2 regions of the Actinomadura miaoliensis genome follow, and region 1 is predicted to be linked to the other one. Evidence: riboswitches for the same ligand, from Rfam matches in the RefSeq annotation. Region 1 holds a riboswitch; the other holds the start of a gene.
The links. Region 1 has a riboswitch for ZMP and ZTP ahead of ABD811_RS16890 (bifunctional methylenetetrahydrofolate dehydrogenase/methenyltetrahydrofolate cyclohydrolase). Riboswitches for the same ligand answer to the same signal wherever they lie in the genome.
Positions count from the first base shown of each region.

Region 2: linked by a shared signal. The riboswitch ahead of ABD811_RS43935 (serine hydroxymethyltransferase) and the one ahead of ABD811_RS16890 (bifunctional methylenetetrahydrofolate dehydrogenase/methenyltetrahydrofolate cyclohydrolase) in region 1 are both predicted to bind ZMP and ZTP.

Region 1 covers NZ_BAAAZG010000019.1:169,713-184,899, forward strand. Annotated here, with positions in the region: gene ABD811_RS16820 (NAD(P)-dependent oxidoreductase) at 1-258, opposite strand, end outside; gene ABD811_RS16825 (endonuclease/exonuclease/phosphatase family protein) at 603-1,379, shown strand; gene ABD811_RS16830 (hypothetical protein) at 1,400-1,810, opposite strand; gene ABD811_RS16835 (TetR/AcrR family transcriptional regulator) at 1,861-2,451, opposite strand; gene ABD811_RS16840 (GNAT family N-acetyltransferase) at 2,501-3,040, shown strand; gene ABD811_RS16845 (glycoside hydrolase family 15 protein) at 3,054-4,481, opposite strand; gene sucC (ADP-forming succinate--CoA ligase subunit beta) at 4,842-6,032, shown strand; gene sucD (succinate--CoA ligase subunit alpha) at 6,035-6,922, shown strand; gene ABD811_RS16860 (hypothetical protein) at 7,096-7,218, shown strand; gene ABD811_RS16865 (cell division protein PerM) at 7,309-9,162, shown strand; gene ABD811_RS16870 (hypothetical protein) at 9,159-9,674, opposite strand; gene purN (phosphoribosylglycinamide formyltransferase) at 9,810-10,487, shown strand; gene purH (bifunctional phosphoribosylaminoimidazolecarboxamide formyltransferase/IMP cyclohydrolase) at 10,450-12,030, shown strand; gene ABD811_RS16885 (hypothetical protein) at 12,247-12,426, shown strand; ZMP/ZTP riboswitch at 12,467-12,552, shown strand; gene ABD811_RS16890 (bifunctional methylenetetrahydrofolate dehydrogenase/methenyltetrahydrofolate cyclohydrolase) at 12,622-13,476, shown strand; gene ABD811_RS16895 (FHA domain-containing protein) at 13,640-14,368, opposite strand; gene ABD811_RS16900 (DUF3017 domain-containing protein) at 14,684-15,151, shown strand.
Region 2 covers NZ_BAAAZG010000012.1:59,199-74,385, forward strand. Annotated here, with positions in the region: gene gap (type I glyceraldehyde-3-phosphate dehydrogenase) at 1-726, shown strand, start outside; gene ABD811_RS10945 (phosphoglycerate kinase) at 826-2,013, shown strand; gene tpiA (triose-phosphate isomerase) at 2,018-2,812, shown strand; gene secG (preprotein translocase subunit SecG) at 2,994-3,236, shown strand; gene ABD811_RS10960 (RNA polymerase-binding protein RbpA) at 3,349-3,723, shown strand; gene ABD811_RS10965 (class I SAM-dependent methyltransferase) at 3,859-4,482, shown strand; gene ABD811_RS10970 (Lrp/AsnC family transcriptional regulator) at 4,588-5,079, shown strand; partial or broken gene ABD811_RS43930 (DMT family transporter) at 5,190-6,050, shown strand; ZMP/ZTP riboswitch at 6,106-6,192, shown strand; gene ABD811_RS43935 (serine hydroxymethyltransferase) at 6,252-7,523, shown strand; gene ABD811_RS10980 (class I SAM-dependent methyltransferase) at 7,559-8,374, opposite strand; gene ABD811_RS10985 (GNAT family N-acetyltransferase) at 8,434-9,522, opposite strand; gene ABD811_RS10990 (isocitrate lyase/PEP mutase family protein) at 9,653-10,441, opposite strand; gene ABD811_RS10995 (phenylacetate--CoA ligase family protein) at 11,167-12,117, shown strand; gene ABD811_RS11000 (YcaO-like family protein) at 12,114-13,436, shown strand; gene ABD811_RS11005 (MarR family winged helix-turn-helix transcriptional regulator) at 13,468-13,932, opposite strand; gene ABD811_RS11010 (MDR family MFS transporter) at 14,021-15,187, shown strand, end outside.

The sequences.
Region 1 (15,187 bases):
CAGCTTCTGCACCACCGGGGCGAGCGTCTCGCGGACGCTGGCGTCATCCAGCAGGCACGCGACCGTCAGGTCGCTCGCATCGATCGCCCCTTCCACACTCGACACCTCCCGCGCGCCGCGTGCGACAAGGTCGCCCGCCTTTCCGGGAGTGCGGTTCCAGACCGTCACCTCGCGACCGGCTGCGAGGAGCGCGCCCGCGAGCGCGCGCCCCATGGCGCCCAGACCGAGGATGCTGATTCGTTCATGCTGCTCGCTCATGCGGAACACTTTTCACCGGCAGCGGTTCGTGCCACAAGAACGCACTTTGAAGTGCGTGGTTACCTGAAGGTTAGTTGTCGCGGAGTGCGGGCCTGCGGAAGGGAAGGGCTCGAACGAAAGGCATTTCCACGGGAGGTGACGCACGCCTCTCCTGGGAGCCGAAGGCGGCCGGGTTACGGTTGGGTGGGTGGGGTGCCTCTGTGGGAGGGGGCTTGATGGGCCGTTCCGGGTGGTCGGTGGGGCGGCGGTGGGCCGGGGTGCTGGCGGCGGGCTTGGCGGTGCTCGGACTGTCGGGATTCATGGCGGCGTGGCCTGGGGCGGGGCGCGATCCGACGTTGCGGGTGATGACCTACAACGTGCGGGGTGTGGCCGATCCGCCGCCTCGGGACTGGCGGACGCGGTTGCCGCTGGTGAAGCGGTTGCTGCGCAAGCACGATCCGGATCTGCTCGGCGTGCAGGAGGCCAAGTGGCCGCAGATGCGGGATCTGGAACGAGCGCTGCCCGGTCACCGGTGGGTCGGCATGGGGTTACGGGGTGACACTCGGGATCAGTTTCTGGCCATTTTCTACCGTGCCGAGCGGTTCGATGTTCTGGATTCCGGCCACTTCTGGCTGTCGGGCACGCCTGACGTCATCGGCTCGGCGACCTGGGGAAACAGGTACGTCCGGATGGTGACGTGGGTGAAACTGCGCGACCGGCGGACCGGTGTCGTCTTCTACCAGCTCAATACCCACTTCGATCACGAGTCGGAGAATTCGCGGGTGAAGAGTGCCGAGCTTGTGCTCAAGAAGGTGCGTGAATTCGAGGCCGGCGTTCCGGTGCTCGCCGCCGGCGATTTCAATGCCGCTGCGGGGAATTCGCGGCCGTACTCGATGCTGACCGGGACGGACGCGTTCCAGGACACCTGGGTGACGGCTCGGCGGCGTGGCGCCCAGTACAAGACCGACGCTCGCTGGCAGGCGCCGGTGCCGGGCGGGAGAAGGGTCGACTGGATCCTGTCACGTGGGGCCGTGGAGACGCTGTGGAGCGAGATCGATCCATGGCAGGTCGGCGGCGTCTACCCGTCGGACCATTTCCCCGTGATCGCGCATCTGCGGCTTGACGTGCGCGCGGCGTCGTGAACCCCCGATGGTCGGCGGCGCTAGGCGTCGTCGGAGGGGCCGGCCAGGGTGCGGGCGGCGGACTCCTCCTCGGGGGTGAGGCCCCAGTGGCCGCCGTCGGGGTCGCGGCGGGCCTGCTCGTCGATCCAGCGGTGGTGCGCCTCCCAGGCGGCCTGCTTGCTGGAGCCAAGGGCAGCGCCGATCTGCGACCAGGACGCACCGGCCGCGCGCGCCGACCGGACCACCAGCTGGCGGCCGTAGGCGGCCTTGCGGGCGATCACTTCTCCCAGGGCGAGGAGTTCCAGGGACTCCTCGCGGGTGAGGGCGGGCGTCGCGGCCTCGGCGGCCTCCGGGCCGGTGACGGCCAGTGCGTGCCGAGTGGCGAGTTCGTCGTAGCGGGCGACGGCGGTGCGGAGGGTGAATTCTCGTTCGAGCGCCTCGGGTGTGGACATGATCCGAGCCTGCCGTCAAGGCAGCTTGACGTCAAGCCGGCCTGACGGCGTCAGCGCGTGCGCAGGGCGTTCAGGAAGTCGTCCAGGAGGGTGCGCTGACGATCGGGTGGGAAGCGGTCCGGGTCGAAGAGGGCCTGGACGACCAGGCCGTGGGTGAAGGCGGCGACCGTGGCGACGGTGTCGTCCACGTCGGCCGAGGCCGGCAGTTCGCCGCGGTCGCGGGCGGCGGCCACGTGGACGCACAGGCGGGCGCGCCAGCGGTCGTAGCGGCGGCGTTCGCGGTCGGCCAGGTCGGGGTCGCCGAGGGAGCCGTCCCAGGACCCCACCCACACGCGGTTCATCACGGCGGCGCCGGGCGTGAGGGGGAGGACGTCCAGCAGGGCGGCGCGCAGGGCGGCCAGGCCCTCGTCGGACGGGACGCGGCGGGCGCGGCCTTCGGTGCGCTCGTCGGCCACGTCCAGGGCGTGCGCGATCAGCGCCTTCTTGTTCGGGAAGTAGTGGGTGAGCAGGCCCGTCGAGGCGCCCATCTCCGCCGCCACCGCGCGCAGCGTCAGCCCCGCGAAGCCGCGTTCGGACAGGACGCGCCACACCGCCTCGGACACGTCACGTCGCCGGGCGTCATGGTCACCTCGTGCGGGCATGCGCCATAGAGTACGTAACAAACGTTGGGTACGCACTCTGGAGGTCAGCGTGTTCGGTGTCGACCTGGGGGACGGGGCGCGGCTGCGTCCGCTGGAGCCGTGGCAGGCGGAGGAGTTCCTGGCCCACGGCGAGCGTGCGCGCCCGCACATCGCCAACTGGATCCCTTGGGCCACGACGGTGACGGACGTAGAAAAGGCCCGGACGCTCCTGCGCGACTACGCCGACCGGCAGGCCGCCGACACCGGCCGCATCTACGGGATCTGGGTGGACGGTGTGCTCCGGGGCGGCACCGTGTTCCGGACGTTCGACACCGCGGTGGGCGTCTGCGAGGTCGGAGTCTGGCTGGAGGCTGAGGCGGAGGGGCGCGGGCTGGTCACCCGTGCGGTCCGCCACATGATCGACTGGGCGGTCGGCGAACGCGGCATGGTGCGCGTGGAGTGGCGGTGCGCGCCGGACAACCTGCGCAGCCAGGCCGTCGCCAAGCGGCTCGGCATGCGGCTCGACGGGACGCTGCGGCAGTCCTACGTGTTCCACGGCGAGCGCCGGGACGAGCAGATCTGGTCGCTGCTGGCCGACGAGTGGCGCTGACCGCGAGGCTTCGTCAGGGAACGGGCGGCACGGGCAGGGGGTGCTCCAGGGCCGTGAGGGTCAGTAGCACCAGGGACGCCGTCCAGCCCAGGGGCGCCACACCGGCGGGGCGGCCCTTGGCGTCCACCTTCTCCGGCAGGGCGCCCAGGGACGTGCGGTGCCGGGCCAGCCAGTCCAGGCGTGCCCGCGCCTCCTGAACTCGGCCCGACGAGGCGGCGGTCAACGCGAACATCGCCATCTCCGGGGTCCACGCCACGGTCCGGTTGCCCGCCCACTTCTCGCCGGGCAGCACCCCGCCGTTCGGCAGCGTGAGCCGTTCGGCCGCGTTCAGCACCGCCGCGCTCACCCCCCAGTCCTGCGGGGCGAACGGGGGAGCGACGAACGTCACAGAGGTGTCCATGCGGCCGCCCCGTACCGGAGAACGCGGGTAGCCGTAAGGGGCGAAATGCCGCGCCACCGCGTTCGACAGCCGCAGCGAGGCGTTCTGCCAGTGCGACGACCGCGCCAGGTCGCCGCGGTCGCGCGCCAGGGCGGCCGCCGCGCGCAGGCCCGCCAGCACCGGCCCCACGACGCCCAGGGTGGGACGGTCCGGGTCCTGCTCGGTGCCGGGTGAACGCTCGAAGTAGTCCGACGACGGCGGCGGCAGCCCCTCGGAGTCGAGCGAGGAGGCCAGCTGGTCCGCGGCGCGCACCACCATCGGCCACAGCTCCGGCAGCCGTCCCGCTCCCGCCGGATCGTGCGTGTGGACGAGCCAGCTCGCCCACACCACCCAGCCCAGCGAGTCGAGCTGCGGGTCGCGGCCGTCGATCACCGCGCTGCCGTCGGGGTGGTACCGGGCCGCCCACCGGCCCTCGTCCGTCTGCACCCGCTCCAGGAACCGCAGCACCCGCCGTGCCTCCGGCGTGTGCCCGGTGACGGCGAACGCCGCCGCCGCGAACGCCGCGTCCCGAGGCCAGGCGTACCGCCAGGCCCCGTACCACGACGCCAGCGACGCCCCGTTGGGACGGGTCAGCAGACGCAGGTCGAGCAGGGCCCTTTCGGCCATCTCCCGTTCGGTCGCGGTCTGTCCCGGAACCGTGCCCCGCGTCAGCCACAGGCTGTCGGACCGCACCGCCTGCCGCACCCGCGGATCGGACGCCGGAACTGTGATCGCCGTCTCGGCGCCGAACGGCACCAGCCGCACCCGCCCGTCGCGCAGCCGCACCACCGAGCTGCCCGGCAGATACGCGGCGCCGTCCTCCTCCTCGGCGTCCAGCGGCACCCCGGCGAACGGCCAGCCACCGCCGCCCACCAGCCCCGGGCTGTCCCACCCGGGCCCGCCTCCGCTGGGCATGCGCGCCCCGCACGTGGCCGCCAGACCGGCGACGAGCAGCAACGCCACAGCGCGCCGCACCCTGCGCGGACCGCCGTCGCGCGCGGCCCCCACCCGGTCCTCGGCCACCGGCCCTTCTCCCCTTCTTCACCCCGCATTACCGCAAGGCGAAGACAAGTACATCAAAGGGTGTGCCGCGGTTTCTCCTCCTGCAGGTCAAACACGACATCCTTCTCAGGTGCCATATCGGTACCGTCGGCGACGCCGGTCACATCCCGGGGCCGGTGAGACCGGACATCCTTCCCTGACGTCACACCGGGGCCGAGAACCCCGCGCCGAGCCTTCCCCCTGGCGTCCGGTCACTCCTGGTAAGGGGCTAGGCTGCATCGACGGAGCGGACCGCAGGGTGTGGCGGCCCCACGGACCCCCGTGTTGCACACCCCCCACTCGCGCGGTCATCAGCTGTCGATCCGTTACAAGGGACGCCTCGTGGACCTGTTCGAACATCAGGCGAAGGAACTCTTCGCCGAGTACGGGGTACCGGTGCCTACCGGCAAGGTCGCCCATACTCCCCAGGAAGCCCGGGCCGCCGCGGAGGAGCTGTTCGCCGCGGGAAGCTCGAAGGTCGTCGTCAAGGCCCAGGTCAAGACCGGCGGCCGCGGCAAGGCCGGCGGCGTGAAGCTCGCCGACAACGCCGACGAGGCCGAAGCCCTGGCCGGCCAGATCCTCGGCATGGACATCAAGGGCCACACGGTCCACAAGGTCCTGGTCGAGGAGGGCAGCGCGATCGCGCAGGAGTACTACTTCTCCTTCCTGCTCGACCGGGCCAACCGCACCTTCCTGTCGATCTGCTCCGCCGAGGGCGGCATGGAGATCGAGGAGGTCGCCGCGACCAACCCCGACGCCGTGGCCAAGGTGCCGGTGTCGGCGCTGGACGGCGTCGACCGCGCCAAGGCGCTGGAGATCGCCCAGGCGGGCAAGCTGCCGGCCGAGGCCCAGGAGGGCGCCGCCACCCTCATCGAGCGGCTGTGGGCGGTGTTCACCGACGAGGACGCCACCCTGGTCGAGGTCAACCCGATGATCCTCACCACCGACGGCCAGGTGAAGGCGCTCGACGGCAAGGTCACCCTGGACGACAACGCCGGGTTCCGGCAGGCCGAGCACGAGGCCCTGGAGGACAAGGCCGCCGCCGACCCGCTGGAGGCGCGCGCCAAGGCCAAGGACCTCAACTACGTCAAGCTGGACGGCACCGTCGGCATCATCGGCAACGGCGCCGGCCTGGTCATGTCCACGCTGGACGTCGTCGCCTACGCGGGCGAGGAGTTCGGCGGGCAGAAGCCGGCCAACTTCCTGGACATCGGCGGCGGCGCCTCCGCCGAGGTCATGGCCAACGGCCTGGAGATCGTGCTGTCGGACGCCGACGTCAAGGCCGTCTTCGTGAACGTGTTCGGCGGCATCACCGCGTGCGACGCCGTCGCCAACGGCATCGTGTCCGCCTACAAGCTGCTGTCCGAGCGGGGCGAGAACGTCGACCGGCCGCTGGTGGTCCGGCTCGACGGCAACAACGCCGAGCTCGGCCGCAAGATCCTGAGCGACGCGGCGCTGCCCGGCGTCGAGCAGGTCGAGACCATGGACGACGCGGCCCGGCGCGCCGCGGAACTCGCTGCGGCAGGTGCATGAGCATGGCCATCTGGTTGACCGAGAACAGCAAGATCATCGTGCAGGGCATGACCGGCTCGGAGGGCATGAAGCACTCCCGCCGCATGCTCGCCGCGGGCGCCCAGGTCGTCGGCGGCGTCAACGCCCGCAAGGCCGGGCAGAGCGTCGACTTCGACGGCACCACGCTGCCGGTGTTCGGCACCGTGCGCGAGGCCATGGCCGAGACCGGCGCCGATGTGTCGGTGGTGTTCGTCCCGCCGAAGTTCACCAAGGACGCCGTGGTCGAGGCGATCGACGCCGAGATCCCGCTGTGCGTGGTGATCACCGAGGGCATCCCGGTGCACGACACCGCCTACTTCTGGGGCCACGCCGAGGCCAAGGGCAACAAGACCCGGATCATCGGCCCCAACTGCCCGGGCATCGCCTCCCCCGGCAAGTCCAACGCGGGCATCATCCCCGCCGACATCACCTCGCCCGGCCGGATCGGGCTGGTGTCCAAGTCGGGCACGCTGACGTACCAGATGATGTACGAGCTGCGCGACATCGGCTTCTCCACCTGCGTCGGCATCGGCGGTGACCCGGTCATCGGCACCACCCACATCGACGCGCTGCAGGCGTTCCAGGACGACCCCGACACCGCCGCCATCGTGATGATCGGCGAGATCGGCGGGGACGCCGAGGAGCGCGCCGCCGCCTACATCGAGCAGCACATCACCAAGCCGGTCGTCGGCTACGTCGCCGGGTTCACCGCGCCCGAGGGCAAGACGATGGGCCACGCCGGTGCGATCGTGTCCGGCTCGGCGGGCACCGCGCAGGCCAAGAAGGAGGCGCTGGAGAAGGTCGGCGTCCGCGTCGGCAAGACCCCCAGCGAGACCGCCCGCCTCATGCGCGAGATCATGCAGAACCTCTGACGCGGACCCTGTGACGGGGAACGTCTGACGAGGAACCTCTGACGAGGCGCGTCGCAGTTCCGGAAAGACGCCCGAGCCGCCCGTCCCGGCGGCCCGGGCGTCTTTCGTTCTCCGGTCCACTCTCCGGCGGCCTCGCGGCGGTTCTGTCGGTGGCGGCTGGCAGGGTGCGTGCCGTGAACCGAGACGACTTCTGGCGGCTCATCTTCGAACCCATGTGGGACTTCGAGGAGGACAAGGCCGAGACCCGGCGCCGCCTGCCCCGCGTCTGGGCCCTGTACGAACACCACTACGCCTGACGTCCGCCCGTCACCAATCCGCAGCAAGGCGACACGCCGGGCGGGTGAGAGGCCCCGGCTGCGCGGGCCCCGGGTGCCAGCATGGACGCCGTGAGCGATGTGAGCCCGGAGACCAGCGTGACCTCACCGCCCCCCGAGCAGCCGAGGGCGGCGTCGGCGTCCGGCAGGGCGGCCCCGCAGGCCGCCGCCGCGGTGTCGCGTCCCCTGTACGTGACGGGGCTGGTCGGGGCGCTGTGGTGCATCGGCATCGGGCTCGCCGTGCTCACCACCATCACCCTCGTCGGCTGGATCGCCGCACCGCGCACGGCGCTGGGCGCGGGCATGCCCGGGGTGTTCCGGACGGCGGTCACGTTCTGGCTGGTGTCCCACCACGCCGGATTCACCGTCGAGCACGGCCGCGTCGGGCTGCTGCCGCTCGGCCTGCTCGTCATCCCGGGCGCGCTGCTGTACCGCAGCGGCGGCTGGATGATCCGGGTCGGCGGCGTGCGCCGCCGACCGCGCGTCGCCGTGGCGCACGTCGCGGTGGCGCTGGCCGTTCCCTACGCCCTGCTGGCGGGACTGCTCGCCCTGGCCGCCAGCTCGCCGGTGACCCGCCCGTCCGCCTGGCAGGCGCTGGTCGCCTGCTTCGTCGTCGCCGTGATCGCGGGCGGGCTGGGCGCGGCGCGGGCCGTCGTCGCCCACGTCGCCGCCGGCCGCCGGGTGCGCTCCGGGCTCGGCGCGTTGCTGCGGCTGCTGCCGGAACGGCCCCGCTCGCTGGTGGTCGGCATCGCCGGCGCCCTCGCCGTCCTGCTGGCCGCCGGGGCCGTGCTGGTCGGCGCGTCCCTCGCCGTGCACCTGAACGAGGCGACCCAGCTGTATGACATGCTCGCCCCGGGCATCGTCGGCGGGGCCCTGCTGCTGCTGATCGAGCTGGCGTTCCTGCCGAACGCGGTGATCTGGGGCATGTCCTACGCCGTCGGCCCGGGCTTCTCCGTCGGGGCGGGCACCAGCGTGTCGCCGACCGGGGTGTTCCTGGACGTCATGCCCGCCTTCCCGCCGCTGGCCGCGCTGCCCGAGCCCGGGCCGGCGCCGCTGGTGTCCCTGGTGGCGCTGGCCGCCCCGTTCGCCGCGGGCGCCGTCGGCGGGGTGCTCACGGTGCGGTCCATGCCGAGCCGGTCCTACGAGGCGGCGCCGCTGTGGGGGTTCCTGACCGGGGCGCTGGCGGGCCTGGTCGCGGCGCTGCTGGCGGCGCTGTCGGGCGGCCCGATCGGCGGCGGCCGGATGGCCACCGTCGGGCCGTCGCCCTGGCAGGTCGGCCTGCTGGCGGCCCTGGAGATCGGCATCTCGGCGGCCATCGCGGCGTGGACGGCGAACTGGCTGATCCTGCGCCGTCCCGGCGAGGCGTCGTCCGAACGCGCCGAGCGGCGCCGCAAGATCCGCGGCACCAAGCGGCCCCGGCGGCCCAAGCGGGCGAAGCGGCACCAGCCCGAGCCCGCCGCCGGCCCCGCGACGCCGGAGACACCGGAGGCGCACCCCGTGCCGGTGCCGTCCGCGGAGGCGCCGCGGCCCGTCGCCGCGCCTGAGCCTCCGCAGTCGCCGTACGCCGCCGACCCCCTCGAATTCGAGGAGGCCGAACCCGTCCTCGCGCCGCGCCGCACCGCGCGGAACAGGCCGCGCACCACCGATCCGCTGCCCGACCTGGCCGACGGGCCCGACCGGCCCGGCGCCGGCGCGCCGCCGTCCGCCGCCCGCGCCCGGCACGACGACGGGCACGACGACGGGCTGGTAGACGGGCACAAGGACGGGCACGCCGCCGAGCCCTACGCGCCCGAGCCGAGAGCCCCGGAGCCCGAGGAGGCCGAGCGGCGGCCGTCCCACGACGACGCGGCCGGACCCGAACCGCGCGAACGCACCGAGAACCGCGGTGGCGCCATCTACGTCCTGAAGGACGAAGGGGACCGCTAGGGGAGAACGGTGCCGGACATGCTGCCCTTGGGCAGGTTCAGCTTCTCCTCGATCCTCGGGATGTACTTGTCACGGCACGCGTCCTCGTCGATCTTGGTGTTGGCCGTGTCCATGCACTTGGTGTAGCCGTTCATCTCCGGCCCGATCAGCACCGACACCGCGGCCGCCGCCACGGCCATGGCCAGCCCCACCGCGCCGAGCACCATGCCGGGGCCGGCGCCGGGCGCGAGCACGTTGTGCCGGCGCGCGCGCCGCTGGGCCTTGACGCCCACGACGAGCGAGGCCACGCCCAGCACCAGCGCCAGCGGGAAAAGGGGCCACGCCAGCGCCAGCGCGCCGACGCCCAGCCACAGGGCCCGCCAGCCGGTGCGGTCCTCGGGGCCGTTCGTCGGGGGGCGCCCCGCGGGCGGCGGCCCCGCTGGACCGCCGGGGGCGGTGTCGTCGCCGGGGGTCCGGCCGGTGTCCTGGCGAGGGGCGGTGCCGCCGTCGCCCTGGCCCGGCTGCTCACTCACGTTCATTCCTCCTGGCCGCTGGGGTCGGATGCGCTTTGGGGCGCGCCGAGCACGGCCGATAGGCTTCGTGCTGGGCGGTCAGTGCCCCGGACACTGCCGCGCAGGTCCGTTAACCCCAACGTCCACCAGGGAGTCATGGTGTCCGCCCGGCTCGTCGTCCTCGTCTCCGGCGCGGGGACCAACCTACAGGCGCTGCTCGACGCGTGCGCGGATCCAGCCTACGGTGCGCAGGTGGTGGCCGTGGGCGCCGACCGCGACGGCACCGGCGGCGTGGAGCGCGCCGAACGCGCCGGACTGCCGACGTTCACCGTCCGCGTGCCCGACTTCCCCGACCGCGCGCGATGGGACGCCGCCCTCGCCGACGCCGTCGCCGAGCACAAGCCGGACCTCGTCGTCTCCGCCGGGTTCATGAAGATCTTCGGCCCGCGGTTCCTGGAGCGGTTCGGCGGCCGCACCATCAACACCCATCCCGCGCTGCTGCCCTCCTTCCCCGGGGCGCACGCCGTCCGCCAAGCCCTGGCCTACGGGGTGAAGGTGACGGGCTGTACCGTTCACTTCGTCGACGAAGGCGTGGACACCGGACCCGTCATCGCCCAGGAGACCGTCCGGGTCGGCTGGCATGACGACGAGGACTCCCTGCACGAGCGCATCAAGCAGGTGGAGCGCCGGCTGCTGGTCGAGGTCGTGGGCCGCCTGGCCCGCGACGGCTGGACCCAGAAGGGCAGACGGGTCTCCATGAAGTGCGGGACCTGCAACACGTCCGTAGACGGAGACGATGAGGGGAGCTCGGCCGGTGAGTCGGGTGACGATTAAGCGCGCGCTGATCAGCGTGTACGACAAGACGGGGCTGGAGGAACTGGCCCGCGGCCTGCACGAGGCCGGGGTGGAGATCGTCTCCACCGGCTCCACGGCGGCGCGGATCGCCGCCGCCGGGGTGCCCGTCATGAAGGTCGAGAAGCTCACCGGGTTCCCCGAGTGCCTGGACGGGCGGGTCAAGACCCTGCACCCCAAGGTGCACGCCGGGCTGCTGGCCGACCGCCGCAAGGACGACCACGTCCAGCAGCTCGAGGACCTGGGCGTCGAGCCGTTCGACCTGGCCGTGGTGAACCTGTACCCGTTCGCCGCCACCGTCGCGTCGGGCGCCAAGCCGGACGAGTGCGTCGAGCAGATCGACATCGGCGGCCCCACGATGGTGCGCGCCGCCGCCAAGAACCACGCCAGCCTCGCCGTCGTCGTCGACCCGTCGGCCTACGGCCAGGTGCTGGAGGCCGTGGCGGCGGGCGGCTTCACGCTGGAGGAGCGGCGCCGCCTGGCCGCGCGCGCGTTCGCGCACACCGCCGCCTACGACGTGGCGGTCGCGTCGTGGTTCGCCGGTCCGTACGCGGCCGACGCCGACGCCGAGGAGTCGGGCTGGCCGGACTTCCTCGGCGCCGCCTGGGAGCGCAAGGCCGTCCTGCGGTACGGCGAGAACCCGCACCAGCGCGCCGCGCTCTACACCGCGCAGGACGGCCCGGCGGGGCTGGCGGGCGCCGAGCAGCTGCACGGCAAGGAGATGTCGTACAACAACTACGTCGACGCCGACGCCGCCCGCCGCGCCGCCTACGACTTCGCCGAGGCCGCCGTGGCGATCATCAAGCACGCCAACCCGTGCGGCATCGCGGTCGGCGCGGACGTGGCCGAGGCGCACCGCAAGGCGCACGCCTGCGACCCGGTGTCGGCCTACGGCGGCGTCATCGCGGTCAACCGTCCGGTGACCGCGGCGATGGCCGAGCAGGTCGCCGACGTGTTCACCGAGGTCATCGTGGCGCCCGGCTTCGACGACGACGCCCTGGAGATCCTCACCCGCAAGAAGAACATCCGGCTGCTGCGCTGCCCCGAGGGGCCGGCGAGCGCCGAGGAGTACCGGCGCATCGACGGCGGCGTGCTGCTGCAGAGCGTCGACAAGGTGGACGCCCCCGGCGACGACCCGGCGAACTGGGAGCTGAAGACCGGCGCCCCCGCCGACGAGGCCACGCTGCGCGACCTGGCGTTCGCGTGGAAGGCGTGCCGCTCGGTCAAGTCCAACGCGATCCTGCTGGCCGCCGACGGCGCCACCGTCGGCGTCGGCATGGGCCAGGTCAACCGGGTCGACTCGGCGCGGCTGGCGGTGTCGCGGGCGGGCGACCGGGCCGCCTCGGCGGTCGGCGCGTCCGACGCCTACTTCCCGTTCCCCGACGGCCTGCAGGTGCTCACCGAGGCGGGCGTGCGGGCGATCGTCGAGCCGGGCGGGTCCATCCGCGACGAGGAAGTGATCGCCGCCGCCAAGGACGCGGGCATCACGCTCTACTTCACCGGCGTGCGCCACTTCTTCCACTGACGCCGCCGACGTTCGGCCGCCGACGTTCCACCGGCCCGGTGCGTCGCACCGGGCCGGTGGCGTTCGCGCCGCCTGTGGTCGTTTGGGCGATTTCATTCCCGTGGGCTTGGTAGCCTCGCCGTCGGTCGCGTCCGCACACCCCCCGTGACGTCCGGCGCGCCCGAAGCCTGGCCCGTGCTCGCGGCAGGCGACCACCGTTGAGCCTTTGGAGGCGCGATGGACTTCGTTGTGTCCCTGCTGGTGGGAATGGTCATGCAGACCACCTCCCTGCTCCTGGAGTCGCGGCAGCTGATCGGCCTGGCCGCCGCCGTCCTGGCCGCGATCCTGGCCGCCCAGCTCGGCTGGCACGGCACCGACCGCCTGATCGCCTGGCGCGGACGCCCCGACGAGGAGTGATCCGGCCGGCCGCGCCGCCGCCCGGCCCCGGCCGATAGCATGGCGGGGACGCGACTGGCGCGGACAAGGTGGATTCACCACCGGGGAGCGAAGGACATCCGGACACCGCGCGCCTGGGTGTACGGGACGGCAGCCGGGGAACCCGCGACGAGCCCGTCCACACAGGACCCCGGCCACGACAGCGCGGAGGTGCGTATGACTGCACGGATCCTGGACGGCAAGGCCACGGCCGCGGAGATCAGGGCCGACCTGAAGAAGCGGGTCGACGCGCTGCGCGAACGCGGTGTCGGCGTGGGCCTCGGCACCGTGCTGGTCGGCGACGACCCCGGCAGCCACGCCTACGTCAACATGAAGCACCGCGACTGCGCCGAGGTGGGCATCGAGAGCATCCGCCGCGACCTGCCCGCCGACGCCTCCCAGGAGGACGTCGAACGCGCCGTCGCCGAGCTGAACGCCGACCCCGCCTGCACCGGCTACATCGTCCAGCTCCCCCTGCCCAAGGGCCTCGACGAGCACCGCGTGCTGGAGCTGATCGACCCGGCCAAGGACGCCGACGGGCTGCACCCGGTCAACCTGGGACGGCTGGTCCTCATGCAGCCCGCCCCGCTGCCGTGCACCCCCAAGGGCATCCTGGAGCTGCTGCGCCGCTACGACGTGCCGCTGCGCGGCGCCGAGGTCACCGTCGTCGGCCGCGGCCTCACCGTCGGCCGCTCGCTCGGCCTGCTGCTCACCCGCCGCTCCGAGAACGCCACCGTGACGTCCTGCCACACCGCCACCCGCGACCTGGCCGCGCACACCCGCCAGGCCGACATCGTCGTGGCCGCCGCCGGCGTCCCCGGCCTGATCACCGCGGACATGGTGAAGCCCGGCGCCGCCGTGCTGGACGTGGGCGTGTCCCGGGTGGACGGCAAGCTCACCGGCGACGTCGCCCCGGACGTCCGCGAGGTGGCGGGCTGGGTCGCCCCCAACCCCGGCGGTGTCGGCCCCATGACGCGCGCCATGCTGCTGGCCAACGTCGTCGAGGCCGCCGAGGCCGCGGCCGGCGCCTGAGCGTGGTCGTGACCGCGTGACCCTCGGTCGATGCGGCTGAGCCGACAGGGGGTTCACCCGTACGGGACCGTGGCCCTCGGCGCATGGCCCCGTACGGGCGAACCTTGCGCACCGCTCCCCGTTTGCGCTGCCGTGGGAGCGGCCGCAAGCTCAGTGCGTCAGGTCAGCTCGCCCTCCGTCCCGCCGTGCCCGCCGGGGGACGGCCGGGCGCGCCGATGCGGCCCGGTGGATGGCTCGGGGCGTGACCGGGACGGCGGACCTCCGTGGTGCGGGCGTCCATCGGCGTCCGGTTCTGCTGCTGCGGCACGTGCACCGGCGGCAGAGGGCGGACGAGCCCCATCGCGATGACCTCGTTGGCGAGACGGGTGCGCCGGTTGGCGCCCTCGGGGATCCGGAACTTCTGGTAGAGCCGCAGCAGGTGCTGCTTGACCGCGGCCTCGGTGACGACCAGGTCGGCGGCGATCTCACGGGCGGTGGCGGGCGCGACGAACGCCTCGTCCGACAGGGCGGGCCGGCACAGCGAGGTCAGCACGTCGACCTCCCGGCGGGTGAGCTCGGGGGCCACGGCGCGCCGCAGCTCGACGTCCGGATCGACCTCCTCCCGGGGGATGCCCCCCATCCGGCAGCGCGCCGTGCCGAAGCTCACGACGTCGCCGTCCTCCAGTACGCGGCGGGCGATCGGGCGGCCGTTGACCCGGGTCCCGTTACGGGACAGGCCCATGTCGACGACATAGACGTACGGGCCGCGCCGAACGATCTCTGCGTGCAATCGGGACACACTCGGGTCGTCGAGGCGGATGTCGACTCCGCGCCCTCGCCCGACCGTCGTGACGTCGGGGCGCAGCGGCATCACCAGGCCGCTGTCCTCGATCCGCATGAACGGCCCCTCCACGGCAGTCCTCCCAGCTAGTTAGCGACCCCTGTCTGCCGGGTTACCCGGACCCGGTAGCGCCACACCCTCCTACTGGTGAGTAGGACCCGTGACACAAGGCGTCCGGCGTCCCAGTGCGTTCGCGAAACCCCAGGTGTCCCGCCCAGACGGCCGTCAATTTTCAACCTCGGTCCTGCAAAGCGGTGGAAAATGCCTTCGTAGTCGACGTTACATCCGGAAGGCGTCCGGAGGGTCCGCTGCGGGCCCCGGGCGGAAATTCCAACCGCTACGGTTGGTGTGTCAGACCTTTCGGTGAGGTCGGTGAGGGAAACACACATGAGCGCGGAGCTGGGTCGGCGGCGGAGGCGGGCCCCGGGAGCGGGCGGCGCGCGGGCCAACCGGCTGAGCCGGCTGCCCTATCTGCTGGTGCTGTGCGGCGTGGCCGGCGGGCTGGTGCTGTGCTCGATGGCCTACTTCCGCAAGGGTTCGATGCTGATCGCCGCCGCGCTGCTGTTCGGCGCGCTGGCCCGGGCGCTGCTGCCGGAGTCCCAGCTCGGGCTGCTGGCGGTGCGCAGCCGTTCGCTGGACTGCTGGACGCTGGTCGTCCTCGGCGAGCTGACCGCCTTCGCCGCCCTCAGCATCCCCCCGATGAACAAGGCGGGCCTGGCCGTGGCCGCCGCCTTCGGCGTGCTGGTCGGGCTGGCCGGGCTGCTGCGCGTCCTGCGGTACGTGCTCTTCGAACGGCGCGGCGCGCACCGGCGCGGGGCCGACGATGCCGGGGGTGTGCCGGTTCACCCCTTGTGATGGGAATTGTGAGGTAAGGGGCAGGTCTAGACCGGT
Region 2 (15,187 bases), on a different contig from region 1:
GTGATCGAGTCCACCGGGCTGTTCACCGACGCCACCAAGGCCAAGGTGCACGCCGACAACGGCGCCAAGAAGGTCATCATCTCGGCGCCGGCCAAGAACGAGGACGTCACCATCGTGATGGGCGTCAACGACGGCGACTACGACCCCGCGAAGCACACCATCATCTCCAACGCGTCCTGCACCACCAACTGCCTGGCGCCGATGGCCAAGGTCCTGCACGACACCTTCGGCATCGAGCGCGGCCTGATGACCACCATCCACGCCTACACGCAGGACCAGAACCTGCAGGACGGCCCGCACAAGGACCTGCGCCGCGCCCGCGCCGCCGCCCTCAACATCGTCCCGACCTCCACCGGCGCCGCCAAGGCCATCGGCCTGGTGCTGCCCGAGCTGAAGGGCAAGCTGGACGGGTACGCGCTGCGCGTGCCGATCCCCACCGGCTCGGCCACCGACCTGACCGTCAAGCTGGCCCGCGAGGCCACGGTCGAGGAGGTCAACGCGGCGCTCAAGGCGGCCGCCGAGGGCCCGCTGCGCGGCGTGCTGACCTACACCGAGGACCCGATCGTGTCCGCCGACATCGTCACCGACCCCGCGTCCTGCATCCTGGACGCCGGGCTCACCAAGGCGATCGACGACCAGATCAAGGTCGTCGGCTGGTACGACAACGAGTGGGGCTACTCCAACCGGCTGGCCGACCTGGTCACGCTGGTCGGCGGGCAGCTCTGACCGCGTCGTCCCACGACCACGCCTCCCGCCTGGCGCCCGCCCGCCGCGAACAGGGCACCGGGCACGCGGCGGACGCCTGTGAAAAGGACATCCACTGCGATGCGCACCATTGACGATCTCGATGTCGCCGGGCGGCGGGTGCTCGTCCGCTCGGACCTGAACGTCCCGCTGGCCGACGGGAAGATCACTGATGACGGGCGGATCCGGGCCAGCGTGCCGACGATCAAGGCGCTGCGGGACCGGGGCGCCAGGGTCGTCGTCTGCGCCCACCTGGGCCGTCCCAAGGGCGAGGTGAAGCCCGAGTTCTCCCTCGCCCCGGTCGCCGCCAGGCTCGGCGAGCTGCTCGGCACGGACGTGCGGTTCGCCTCCGACGTCGTCGGCGACTCGGCCCGCGCCGCGGCCGAGGGCCTGGCCGACGGCGAGGTGGCGCTGCTGGAGAACCTGCGCTTCGAGCCCGGCGAGACCAGCAAGGACGACGCCGAGCGCGGCGCGTTCGCCGACCGCCTCGCCGCCCTCGCACACCTGTACGTGGGCGACGGTTTCGGCGCCGTGCACCGCAGGCACGCCAGCGTCTACGACGTGCCGCGGCGGCTGCCGCACGCCGCCGGTGGGCTGATCGCCGCCGAGGTCGACGTGCTCAAGCGGCTCACCGAGGACGTCGCGCGGCCGTACGCGGTGGTGCTCGGCGGCTCCAAGGTCTCCGACAAGCTCGGCGTCATCGACAACCTGCTCGGCAAGGCCGACCGGATCCTCGTCGGCGGCGGCATGGTGTTCACCTTCCTGGCCGCCCAGGGCCACGAGGTCGGCAAGAGCCTGCTGGAGCGCGACCAGCTCGACACCGTCCGCGGCTACCTGCGCCGCGCCGAGGAGTCCGGCGTGGAGATCGTGCTGCCGGTGGACGTGGTGGCCGCCACCGCGTTCGCCGCCGACGCCGAGCACTCGGTGGTGGCCGCCGACGCCATCCCCGCCGACCGGCTCGGCCTGGACATCGGCCCCGAGTCGGGCAAGCTGTTCGCCGCCAAGCTGGCGGGCGCGGGCACGGTGTTCTGGAACGGCCCGATGGGCGTGTTCGAGATGGAGCCGTACGCGCACGGCACCCGCGCCGTCGCGCAGGGGCTGATCGACTCCGGCGCGTTCACGGTCGTCGGCGGCGGCGACTCGGCCGCGGCCGTGCGGCGGCTCGGCTTCGACGAGGGCGCGTTCTCGCACATCTCGACCGGCGGCGGTGCCAGCCTGGAATACCTGGAAGGCAAGACGCTGCCCGGCCTGAAGGCTCTGGAGGACTGACACGATGGCGCCCGCGACCCCTTCCCGTAAGCCGCTGATGGCCGGCAACTGGAAGATGAACAACACCCACCTTGAGGCGATCAAGCTGGTGCAGCAGCTGGGCTTCACCCTCAAGGAGCCCGACTACGAGGCCGTCGAGGTGGTGGTGCTGCCGCCGTTCACCGCGCTGCGCTCGGTGCAGACCAGCGTCGAGATGGACAAGCTGGCGCTGCGCTACGGCGCGCAGGACGTCTCGCCGCACGCCTCCGGCGCCTACACCGGCGAGATCTCCGGCGCCATGCTGGCCAAGCTCGGCTGCTCCTACGCCGTCGTCGGGCACTCCGAGCGCCGCCAGTACCACAACGAGGACGACGCGCTGGTGAACGCCAAGGTCAAGGCCGCCTTCGCCAACCAGGTCACCCCGATCGTGTGCGTCGGGGAGGGCCTGGAGGTGCGCAAGGCGGGCGAGCACGTGGCGTACACGCTCGCCCAGGTGGACGGCGCGCTGGAGAAGATCCCCGCCGAGCAGGCCCGGTCGGTCGTGATCGCTTACGAGCCGGTGTGGGCGATCGGCACCGGCGAGGTCGCCACCCCGCAGGACGCGCAGGAGGTGTGCGGCGCGATCCGCACCCGCCTGGCCGAGCTGTACGACGGCGACCTGGCCGACCAGGTGCGCGTGCTGTACGGCGGCTCGGTCAAGAGCGGCAACGTCGCCAAGATCATGAAGGAGCGGGACGTGGACGGCGCGCTGGTGGGCGGTGCCAGCCTGGACCCCGGCGAGTTCGTCAAAATCTGCCGGTACCGGGACCTGCCCGCCTGAGAATCCGCCTCGATAGCGGATCGATTCGGCAACGACATGCGGATTCTCGCCGAACCAGCGGGTAGTTCGTCGTACCCTTCGTACGTGACGGGTAAACCGCTCGGCTCGTACCACGTCCTGTCCGTGTAACCGTTCGAGAACATGCCCCGCCCGGCGGGGCGGCCAGAGAAGGCGCTGAAACGTGATCATCGCAACGTCCGTCGTGCTCGCCATCACCAGCGTGCTGATGGTGATCCTCGTCCTGATGCACAAGGGCAAGGGCGGGGGCCTTTCCGACATGTTCGGCGGCGGCATCAGCTCGTCGCTGGGCGGCTCGTCGGTGGTCGAGCGCAACCTCGACCGGCTGACGATCGGCACCGGGGTGATCTGGTTCGCCTCGATCATCGTGCTGGGCCTGCTGTTCAAGAGCAAGGGCGTCGGCTGAGCGGTCCCGGACCCGAGACACCGGCCGTCGCGCCACCGTGCCGCGCCCGTCCCGAAGGGCGCGGCGGGCGGCGGCATACCAGCGAGCGGCAGATCAAGCGAGGAGTTAGTCCGTGGGTAGTGGCAACGCGATTCGGGGCAGCCGGGTTGGGGCCGGTCCGATGGGAGAGGCCGAGCGCGGGGAGGCGGCTCCCCGCGTGTGGGTCACCTTCTACTGCGCCAACCGGCACGAGGTGCGCCCCAGCTTCGCGACGGACGTCGCCGTTCCCGACACGTGGGACTGCCCCCGCTGCGGGTTCCCCGCGGGGCAGGACCGCGACAACCCCCCGGCCCCGCCGAAGACCGAGCCGTACAAGACGCACCTGGCCTATGTGAAGGAGCGGCGCAGCGACGCCGACGGTGAGGCGATCCTGGAGGAGGCCCTCGCCAAGCTTCGTGAGAAGCGGGCCGCCGTCAAGGCCGCCATGGAGTCCGCGGGACGCAGCTGACCGCACGGTCGCGCCCCCGTGACCGTCCCACGGCCCGGGTCCCCAGCAGACGGGGCACCGGGCCGTTCGCATGCCCGCGGGCACCCGGCGGCCGGAGGGTTCCGCCGGGACGGCGGATGAGCGACGATCGGGGCCATGAGCAATGCGATCTTCGCCCGGTTCTTCGATCTGGTGGCGGGCAAGGCCGAGGCGCGGGGCCAGGCCGAGTTGCGCCGTGAGCTGCTGGCCGGGCTGACCGGCCGGATCGTGGAGGTGGGGCCAGGCAACGGGCTGAACTTCCCGCACTATCCCCGGGAGGTCACCGAGGTGGTCGCCGTCGAACCGCAGCCGTACCTGCGGGGGAGGGCGGCCGAGACGGCGCGCACCGCGCCGGTGGACGTCCGGGTGACCGACGGGACCGCCGAGCGGATCCCGGTCGGCGACGCCGGCGCCGACGCCGTCGTGGTCTCCGGGGTGCTGTGCTCGGTGCCCGCCCCCGGCGCCGCGCTCGCGGAGATCCGCCGGGTGCTGCGGCCGGGCGGACGGCTGCGCTTCTACGAGCACGTGCGCGCCGACGGCGGCTGGGGGCGCCGCCAGGATCTGGTCGACCCGGTGTGGTCTCGGCTGATGGGCGGCTGCCACACCAACCGCGACACGGTGGCGGAGCTGGAACGCGCCGGGTACCGGATCGAACGCTGCCGCAGGCTGGTGTTCCCGCGCGAGGCCCGGTTGTCGGTGGTCGCCCCCCGCGTCATCGGCACCGCCCTGCCGCCGGCGTGAACGCGGCGCCTCGCGGCGTCGAATAATCTTCGGAGCGACAACCGTACCGGCGTGGTTCGCGCGCCGGACGTTCGGCTCGGCGGAACGGACCCGGGGGGCTCTCCGATGGACGCGGTGGACCAGGCGATCCTGCGGCGGCTGCAGCGCGACGGCCGCCAGACCAACCGCGAGCTGGCCGACGCGGTCGGCGTCGCCCCGTCGACCGCGCTGGAACGCACCCGCGCGCTGCGCTCCCGCGGCGTGATCACCGGCTTCCACGCCGCCGTCGACCTGGAGAAGCTGGGCCGCGGGGTGCAGGCGCTGATCTCCATCCGGATCCGGCCGCAGTCCAGGGAGGCCATCGAGTCCACCCGTGACCACCTGGCGGCGCTGCCCGAGACGCTGGCGGTGTTCGTGGTCACCGGCAACGAGGACATCCTGGTCCACGTGGCCGTGCCCAGCACCCAGTACCTGCGCGACTTCGTCCTCGACCGGCTCGCCCGCCGCAAGGAGTTCGTGGACGTGCGCACCACCGTGGTGTACGACCACGTCCAGCCGCGGGAGCAGGCCGAACTTCCTGCGCCCGAACGTCACGACGGCCGAACCCGCCGCGCCTGAACCGTGCGCCGGGGACATCCGGCCGAACATCCGGCGGCCCGGACGCCCCCGGTCGAACGAACGACGGATCGCGGCGCCACTGACCGGCGATCCGGCCTAACTTCACCGGCATGAGCGAACGAAATGCCGTGTCGGATGTCGCGTCGGGTGCCGTGCCGGTGCTCGCCGCCGGTGTGCTGTGGGGCACCGTGGGGCCCGCCCAGGTCCTGGCGGACGCGCCCGCGTCCCCGCCGGCGCTGGGCGCCGCCCGGATCCTGTCCGGCGGCCTGATCCTGGCGCTCGTCGTGCTGGTGACCGCGCCCCGCGCGTTCCGCGGCCTGACCGGGGCGTCGTGGGCGCCGCTGCTCGCCGCGTCCGCCGCGACCGGCGTCTTCCAGGCGGCGTTCCTGACGGCCGTGGACCGCACGGGGGCCGCCGTCGCCACCGCCGTGGTGTTCGGGCTGGCGCCGGTGAGCACGGGCGTGTGCGAACGGATCGTCCTGCGCACCCGCCTGTCGCGCCGCTGGACGGCCGGAACGGTCTGCGCGGTCGCCGGGTGCGCGCTGCTGATGGCGCCGACGTCGACGGCGCGGGTGGACGGCGTGGGCGTGGCGCTCGCCCTGCTGGCCGGGGCGTGCTTCGGCGTGTACACCGTCGCCGCGCGGGTGCTGGTCGTGCGGCGGGTCGGGATGGCCGCAGCCGTGTCGGTGACCCTGCTGGCCGGCGGGGCGTGCCTGCTGCCGTGGACGGTCACCGGGTTCGCCGACCTGGCCGCGCCGCGCTCCCTCGCCCTGGTCGCCTGGCTCGGCCCGGTCGCCACGGCGGTGGCGTACATGTGCTTCGTCCGCGGCCTGCGCCGGGTGACCGCCGCCACCGCGGGCACCCTCAGCCTCGCCGAACCCCTCGTCGCGGCGGCGCTGGGGCTGCTGGTGCTGGGGGAGCGGATGTCGGCGCCCGTGGCGGCCGGCGCGCTGCTGCTGCTCGGCGGCCTGGTGATCGTCTCGCTGCCCGCCCCGCTCCGGCGGGCGCCGGGCGCCGCCGACTACGATGGGCGCAAGCGACTGGCGCAGTCAAGGTGGAGTCGACCACCGGGGAGCGACCGTAGTCCGCACACCGCGCGCCTGGGTGTACGGGCCCCCTTCAGCCGGGGGTGCCCGCACCGCGCCTCCGGCGTGAACAGCGCGGAGGTTGTCATGCACGATCCGGCCATCGCCCGTCTGCGGGACCAGGACCCGGCCGTCGCGAACCTGGTGGAGGCCGAGGCGCGCCGCCAGTACGAGAAGATCCGGCTGATCGCCTCGGAGAACTACGTGTCGCCCGCCGTCCTGGAGGCCACGGGCAGCGTCCTGACCAACAAGTACTCCGAGGGCTACGCCGGCCGCCGCTACTACGAGGGCCAGCAGAACGTCGACCCGATCGAGCTGCTGGCCATCGAGCGGGCCAAGCGGACCTTCGGCGTCGAGCACGCCAACGTGCAGCCGTACTCGGGGTCGCCCGCCAACCTCGCCGTCTACATGGCGTTCCTGGAGCCCGGCGACACCGTCATGGGCATGTCGCTGCCGATGGGCGGCCACCTGACGCACGGCTGGTCGGTGTCGGCGACCGGCAAGTGGTTCCGGCCCGTCCGGTACGGGGTGCGCGCCGACACCGGCCGCATCGACATGGACGAGGTCCGCGACCTGGCCCGCCGCGAGCGGCCCAAGCTGATCTGGTGCGGCGGCACGGCCATTCCGCGCACCATCGACTTCCCGGCGTTCGCCGAGATCGCCCGGGAGGTCGGCGCGGTGCTGGCCGCCGACATCGCCCACATCGCCGGGCTGGTCGCGGGCGGCGCGCACCCCTCGCCGGTCGGCCACGCCGAGGTGATCTCCACCACGACGCACAAGACGCTGCGCGGTCCGCGCGGCGCCATGATCATGTCGACGGCGGAGCACGCCAAGGCCGTCGACAAGGCCGTCTTCCCCGGCCTGCAGGGCGGCCCGCACAACCACACCACCGCGGCCATCGCGGTGGCGCTGGAGGAGGCGGCCCGGCCGGAGTTCGCCGAGTACGCGCACCGGATCGTCGCCAACGCCCGGGCCCTGGCCGCCGCGCTGGCCGAGCGCGGCTTCGACCTGGTGTCCGGCGGCACCGACAACCACCTGATCCTCGTCGACCTGACCGGCAGGGGCGTGCCCGGCAAGCCCGCCGCGCAGGCCCTGGACCGGGCGGGGATCGAGCTGAACTACAACACCGTGCCGTTCGACCCGCGCAAGCCGTTCGACCCGTCCGGCCTGCGGCTGGGCACCGCGGCGATCACCACGCGCGGCCTCACCGCGGACGAGATGCCGCGGATCGCCGCCTGGATCGACGAGGTCGTCCAGGCCACGGCCAAGGAGGACGAGACGGCACTGTCCCGCGTCGCCGGAGAGGTCCGCGAACTCATGGCCGCCTACCCCATGCCGGGCTGGGCCCCGGCCCCCTGACCCCGTAACGGAGCGCAGCGGACTAAGGATGCCGGTCAGGCTCGGGGGTTGAAGGGGGGTCGTCCCCCCCTCGGGTCACGCGCGAGCACCAGGATCATTCGCCATGCCTCCGGGTCGGTGACGGGCACGTCGCCGAAGTCGCCGTAGCGGGCGACGATCCGCAGCGCGCCGGACAGGCGGACGGCGGCCTCCACCTCGGTCGCCGACCAGAACCGGTACGGCACCACGTCACGGACCACCCGGGTCGCGGCGCCCTCGGTGACGGTGACCGTGACGTGGTCGGCGGAGATCTGGGTGACCGGGTCGAGGCGGTCGGTGGGCTCGCCCCACCGGACCGTGACGTGCGCGCCGTCACGGTCCACCGTCCACCCGGTGCTGACGCTCGGCTCGTCGGACAGGCGGTCGCGGGGGTGCGACATCTCCACGACGTACAGGCCGTCGTCGGCCAGGTGGGCGGCGGCCCGGTCCAGGTGGGCGGTGAACGCGTCCAGCGTCATCAGGTGGGACGTGGAGTCCAGCATGGTCACCACCAGGTCGAACCGGCGGCCGAGCGCGAAGGCGGTCATGTCCTCCTGGACGACCCGCAGGTCGATGCCCTCGTGCTTGGCGGCCCGGTCGGCGTACGCGCACATCGCCGGGTTGATGTCCAGGGCGGTGGCCGCGACGCCGCGCCGGGCGAACTCGCGGGCGTGCTCGGCGGGCCCGGCGGCCAGCTCCAGCACCGTGCGGACCGCGCCGCCGCCGGAGCGGTGCCGCGCGCACCAGGCCAGCAGCGCGTCCACCTCGGCGGGCACGTCCCGGAACCCGCACGCCAGCTCGTACACCCGTGGATCGTCGTAGATGCCGCTCACCCGGCCATCCTGCCAGCCCGGCGGGGCCGGGGCCGCGCGATGGCGAGGCGGACGGCCCCCTACGCCCCCTGACGGCTGAAGAAGCCGCCGGCCGCGGGGGCGGACGGGGCGGCGCCGCGGCCGTCCAGGCGCAGCCGCACCTCGGCGACGCCGGGTTCGTCGGTGCGCTGGGCCCGGCCGCCCAGCGACACCAGCAGCCGCAGCATGCGCCGGTTCTCGCTCAGCGTCGCCGCCCGCAGCTCCACCAGCCCGCGCTCGCGGCCCAGCACGACCAGCAGCTCGGTCAGCGCCCGGCCGAGGCCGCGGCCCTGCCAGGCGTCCTCCACCAGGAACGCCAGCTCGGCCACGCCCGGGTCCAGCACGTGGATCAGGTGCGCCAGCGCCAGCAGCGACCCGTCGGGCCCCTCGGCGACCAGCGTCAGGCCGTGCGCGGGGTCGCTGAACGCCTCGATCGCCCGCGGGGGAGGGGCGGGCTTGGCGCTGAAGTAGCGCATGCGACGCGACTCCAGCGAGCACCGCTCGTGCAGCTCGCGGACGGCGTCGGCGTCCTCGGGCCGGATGGGGCGCACGACCACGCGCGTCCCGTCGCGCAGCGCCACGGTGCGGGACGCCGGCTGCGGGGACGGCGCGGGCAGCGCCGCCCGCACCAGCGCGTCCGCGCGGGCCGCCTCGGTGGCGGTGAACGGCAGGCCGAACCGGCGCAACCGCACGGAGCGCCGCCTGCCGATCGGGACGGTCAGCACGTCGGGCGCCCCGTCGTCGTCGGCGGGCCCGGTGGTCCAGGACGCCTCGTGGGCGCGCAGCAGCTCGGCCAGCACCTCCGGCAGCGCCTGCGGCTCACCGCGCAGCCGCGCCGCCAGCGCCAGCGCCCGGGTCGGCTCGTCCACCAGCTCGTGCGGGCGCGCGGGGACCACCACGGTGCGCGCCCCGCCCGCCGTGCCGAGCGCCTCGGCCAGCGCGCGCTCCGGGGCGGCGTCCGCCAGGCCGCCGTCGGGAACGCTGACCACGAACTCGTCCACCACGCCGCGGGTGTCGACCTGCACCGACAGACCGAGGATGTTGGCGCCGTGGCGGGCCAGCGCGGCGGTCAGCAGGGCCAGGCGGCCGGGCCTGTCCTCGATCTCGGTGCGGATGCGCAGCAGCGGCATTGGAGCGGTCCTTCCGCGGTCGGGGGAGCGGGGCCGTCCTCCAGGGTGGCCGACGCCTGTTACGTGACCGCTACGCCGACATGAGCTGCCGGTTTCGTCCTGATTCATCCCGCCCGGATCGCCGCCCCGGTCACCGGCCGCCGACCAGGCGCTGAACGTCGCCGTACGCCGGGACGGGGACGTCGCCGGGGTGTCCGGCCACCTCCAGGGCGGTGGCGACCGCCGCGCGCAGGGCCGCCCGGTACAGCAGCGAGCCGCAGCTGATCCGGCGCACGCCCAGGTCGGTGAGCCGCGCGGTGTCGGTGCGGCCGGGCAGGTGCAGCACGTTCAGCGGAACGGGGACCTCCTCGACCACGGCGCGGATGTCGGCGTCGCCGGCGATTCCGGGGACGAACACGCCGTCGGCCCCGGCGGCGGCGTAGGCGCTGACCCGCCGCAGCGTCTCGGCCAGGTCGGAGGGGTGGGCGAGCCAGAACGTGTCGGTGCGGGCGTTGAGGAACACGCGCGGCGCCGCCGCCTTGACCGCCTCGATGACGGCGACCTGGTGCTCCACGGGGGCCAGCGTCCCGTCGGCCCGGCCGTCCTCGATGTTCACCCCGGCGACCCCGTACGACGCCAGTTCCGCGACCAGCCGGCCCACCTCGGCGGGCCGGTCGGAGAAACCGCCCTCGATGTCGACGGTCACCGGCACCGGAAGCCGCGCCAGGTTCCAGGCGAGCGTCATGGTCTCCTCCAGGGTGCCGCCCGTGGCGTCGGACTTCCCGGCGGCCGCCGCGACGCCCAGGCTGGTGGTGCCGACGGCGGGGAAGCCCGCGTCGACCAGGGCCGCGCCGACGGCGTGGTCCCACGCGTTGGGCAGCAGCAGGGGCCGGTCGCGGTGGTGCAGGTCGCGGAAGGCGTCGTAGCGGTCGGTGCCCATCGGTCGTCCCCTCGTCGATCACTCTCGGTGTTCCGTGCGCGGCGCATGGCCACGGTAACGCCGGAACGTTTCCATGGCCGTCGAGACGTCACGGCCGGGCCGTCGGCAAAGGTTCGGTCAACTCCGCAATTCGCCGCCGGGATATGGATCATGTGGATGACTCCGACGCGGCAGGTGGCGGCATTGGGATGCGTCGATATTTTGTTTCGGTCTCCGGCCGGGTTCGCACTTCTTCTGGTGTGCCTGTTGACTGATGCTGTCAGGACAAGACAATCTCTGCGACATGGAGTGCACCGGTATCAGGGATGGCCGCAGATGACCCGGACGAACCCGACGGCGCACGCCCGGACCGCGCACCCCGCCGAGCCCGGCGACCGGCCCGGCCGCGCGCGTCCGGACACGCGCGGAAACGGGACGGAGTGAGAACGGACGGCCGGTCGCCGGTCCGCCCGCGGCGCGGATCCGGCGGCGGTTCCGGCGCCGGAATCGACGGCGGATCCGGCGGCGGAACCGAAAGCCGAATACGGCGCGCCGCGGCGGTGGAACGCGACGCGGCACTTCTGCGTGAAGTGCGGGAGCGGCGGCTGCGCGCGGTTCTTTCGGCGGCCGCGGGAACGCGCGCGTACCGGAAAAGCGCCGGCGTCATGCGTCAGGGCGCCGAGGACGCGGCGGGCCATTCCCCGTGGGCGGCATTGCGCGACGTTCCCCTTCTCGGCCGTGGCCGCGTGCGTTCCGGTGCCGCGGACGCCGCCGCCGTCATCGCGCGCCCGCGCGGGGCCGCGGCCGAACGCGCCGCCATCGACCGCCGCCTGTTCGACGCCCTCGGCCTGCCGCCGTCGTTCACCTTCACCGTCGTCGTGCCGTGGCGTGAGCCGCCGGCCTCGGGCCCCGGCCTCTACGACCCGCGCGTCCGGCGCCGGCGCCTGGGCGTGCGCGAGGCCGAGGCGGAGCTGGCGGCGGGTGAACGGCCGGGCGACCTGCTCGTCGGCACCCCGCCGGTGTGCGCGGAGCTGCGCGCGGCGGCGGCCCGGACGGGCGCCGACGTGGCGTTCGCGTCGTCGTGGGGCCTGCCCAGGCCGACGCGCGCCCTGCTGGCCATCGACCACGACGGCCCGCCGGAGGCGCCCGCCGAGCTGTACGTCGCGGCGGAGATGACGGCGCCGATCGCCGTCCGCTACCCCGACTGCCCGGCGATGCACGTCAACGCCGACGCCGTGCACGTCGAGGTGCTGCATCCGGTGACGCGGCGTCCCGTGCCGCCGGGCACCGCCGGCCTGCTGGTGCTCACCGACCTGCTGAACACCACGATGCCGTTCGTGCGTTACGTCGTCGGCGACGTCGGCGTCCTGCTGGAGGCCGGCGGGTCCTGCGCGTGCGGCCGCGTCACCCCCCGGCTCCTGCTGCTGGGCCGCGCCGCCGTGCCCGACTCGGTCACCGCCCGGCTCACGGTCGACGCCGGTCCGCGCGGCGTCGTGCGCCACCTGCGGCACGTCCCGGCCGAGCTGCGCGACCGGCTGCCCGACGGCGGGCTGTGGGTGTCGGCCGCCGAACGTCACCCCCTGGCCGCGTGGGCCGACCGCGTCCCGATCACTATGCCGCGTACAGGAGCCCTGATGCCCGAGCTCGACGTCCCCGTCCAGCGCCCGGTCACCTCGATCGACGGACGGGACGCATGAGCACCCTGCGCGTGGCGGTGTTCACCGCCCCGGGGACGGCCGCGGATCTGTCCGACCGGGTCACCGCGGCCCTGGAACGGCGCGCCGACCTGCTGCGCGCCGGAGTGACCGTGCGCTGCTACCAGGCGCCGGACATGCTGGTGGGCCGCCATCTGGTCATGGCCGAGCTGACCGTCCGCGGCTGGCGGCCGATCGAGGCCGCGGCGTGCGGGAGCGACGCGGCGACGGTCACCGAGCGGTTCGCCGGCGAGCTGGTGGAACGGGTCGCGCTGTGCGCCTACGAGCCGCCGCGGGCCGCCGCGGGGGTCAGCGAGAACGAGCTGCGCGCCCGCGGCGACCTCGACGTCTTCGACGTGCGGTCCTACCTGGGCGAGCCGCTGGACCCGGCGGCCTGGCCGTTCCCGCGTTACGACCCGGACGCCCCGGTCGACTGGACGGTCGCCGACGACCTGGTGACCGGCCGCCCGGTGTACCTGCCCGTCGCGCTGTGCACGGCGCGGGCGGGCCACTCGCCCGGCGTGCCGCAGTGGTGCGAGCCGACCACCAACGGCACCGCGGCCGGGCGCGGCCGGGCGGTGGCGACCGCGCACGCGGTGCGCGAGCTGTACGAGCGGGACGCCCTGCGCCTGGCCTGGTTCACCGGCAACCCGCTGCGTCCCGTCCGCGAACCGGGCTGGTGGCGCGAGGACCGGGCGGCCGACGAGGCGGCCGGATGGCGCACCGAGTTCTTCGCGGGCGCCACCCGGCTGGGCGTGCCGCTGTGGGTGGTGCTGACGCGGCACCGCCGCTCGCCGATGTACGCCATCGGCAGCGCCTGCGACGAGGACGCCGAGGACGGTCTGCGCCACGCGCTCGACGAGGCACTGCGGGGCCGCATGTACCCGTGGCTGCGGCGCGGCGCCCGCTTCCAGCGCACGCAGCCGATCCGTACCTTCCGCGACCACGTCGACTACTACAGCGACCCGGCGCGCATCGGTGAACTGGACACGGTGTTCCCGCGTCGGATGACAGAGGCGGTGCCCGCCGCCAGGGACGCGTCCGTGCCGAGACAGGGGCCGCGGCACGGGCTCGGCCCGGGGTACGGCCACCACCACGCCTGGCCGGACGGGGACGACGTGCCCGGCCTGCCGGTGGAGGGGCTGGGCGGCGCCGTCCGCCTGCGCCTGCTGCGCAGGCGGGACCTGGAGGTCGTGCGCATCCTGCATCCGCGGCTGCAGCCGGTCGAGTCCGCCCACGCGGCGGCGCGGCTGGTCGGCTGGGCCCGCACGAGCGCGGCGCGCCGCGGCGGGCTGCGCGCGGCCCCGGCCCCGTTCGCCTAGGCGGCCGGTCGCGGGACCGCGCGGGCCGGGGTCAGCCCTGGTGGCCGTCGACGAACCGGGTGAGCAGGCCGGCGAACTGCCGCCGCTCCTCGTCGGTCCAGTCCTGCATGGCCTGGGCGATGTGCCTCTGCCGCGTCCGGCGGGCCGCGTCGACGGCCTGGCGTCCGGCGTCGGTCAGCTCCAGCCGGATACGGCGCCCGTCGCGCTGTGAGGCCACGCGCCGCAGGTAGCCGGCCTTGACCGCCTCGGCGACGATCCGGCTGCCGCGCGAGGGGTCCACGCCCAGCCGCTCGGCGACCAGCCCGACGTTCATCTCCTGGCCGGGCCGGTCGGGGCCCTCGTCGACGACGTCCACCACGTGCAGCACCTGCACGTCGACCGGCAGGTTGTGCTCGCGGATCGCGGCCTTGCCCAGCCGCCGGCGGGCCATGCCGCGGCGCAGCCGCACCATGCCGCGCTCGACCGCGGCCAGCGGGTCGTCCGGTCCCGGGTTCATGCCTCGCGAGTCTAGCCGGGGCGATTGCGTCCGGCATCTATGTGCTTTTAGCATCTACCTGCCATAGTCAAAAAGATGCGAGGTGCACATGCCTTCCCCGGAGATGACGCGGCGACGGCGGCTGTGGGCGTTCTTCGCCCTGATGCTGGCCGGGCTGATGTCGTCGCTGGACGCCACCGTGCTCGGCACCGCCCTGCCGACGATCGTCGGCGAGCTCGGCGGACTGGACCGGATCGCGTGGGTGTCGACCGCCTACGTGCTGGCCACCAGCGTGACCGTCCCGCTGTCGGGACGCCTCGGCGACCTGTTCGGCCGCAAGCCGGTGCTGCTGGCGGGCCTGGCGCTGTTCCTGGCCGGCTCGGCGGCCTGCGGCGCCGCGCCGTCCATGGACTGGCTGATCGCCCTGCGCGTGCTGCAGGGCGCGGGCGCCGGCTGCCTGATGGCCTCGATGTTCGCCGTCACCGGCGAGCTGTTCGAACCGCGCGAGCGGGCCCGCTACCAGGGCTGGTCGGCGCTGAACTTCGCCGTCTCCAGCATCGCCGGGCCGCTGGTCGGCGGCGCGCTCACCGACCACGCCTCCTGGCGCTGGGCGTTCTTCGTCAACCTGCCGCTCGGCCTGACCGCCGTCGCGATCATCGTGCCGGTGCTGCGGCTGCCCCGCCCGCGCGGCCGCGCCCGCGTCGACTACCCGGGCATCGTGCTGCTCGGCGCCGCCGTCACCTGCTTCACCCTGCTCACCAGCTGGGCCGGGACGCGCCACGCCTGGGGCTCGCCGGTCGTCCTCGGCCTGGCGGCGGCCACGGCGGTGCTCGGCGCCCTGTGGGTGGCGGTGGAACGGCGCGCGGCCGAGCCCGTCGTCCCGCCGCGGCTGTTCCGCGACCGCTCGTTCGCCGTGGCGAGCGTGGTGGCGCTGGCCGGCGGCGCGACCGGCTTCGGGCTGGCCACCTACCTGCCGATGTTCCTGCAGACGGTCGGGGGAGCGGGCGCCACCGGCTCCGGGCTGCTCCTGCTGCCGATGATGGCCGGGCTGGTGCTCGCCTCGATCGCCGCCGGCCAGTACATCTCCCGCACCGGCCGCTACCACCGGCTGCCCGCGCTGAGCATGGCGCTCGGCGCCGCCGGGATCGCGCTCATGGCCACCATGGACGCCGGCACCTCCCCGCTGACGGCCGGGCTGTTCATGGCGGTCCTGGGGCTGGGAGCGGGACTGTCGCAGCAGGTCGTCGTGCTGATCGCGCAGAACTCCGCGCCGCCG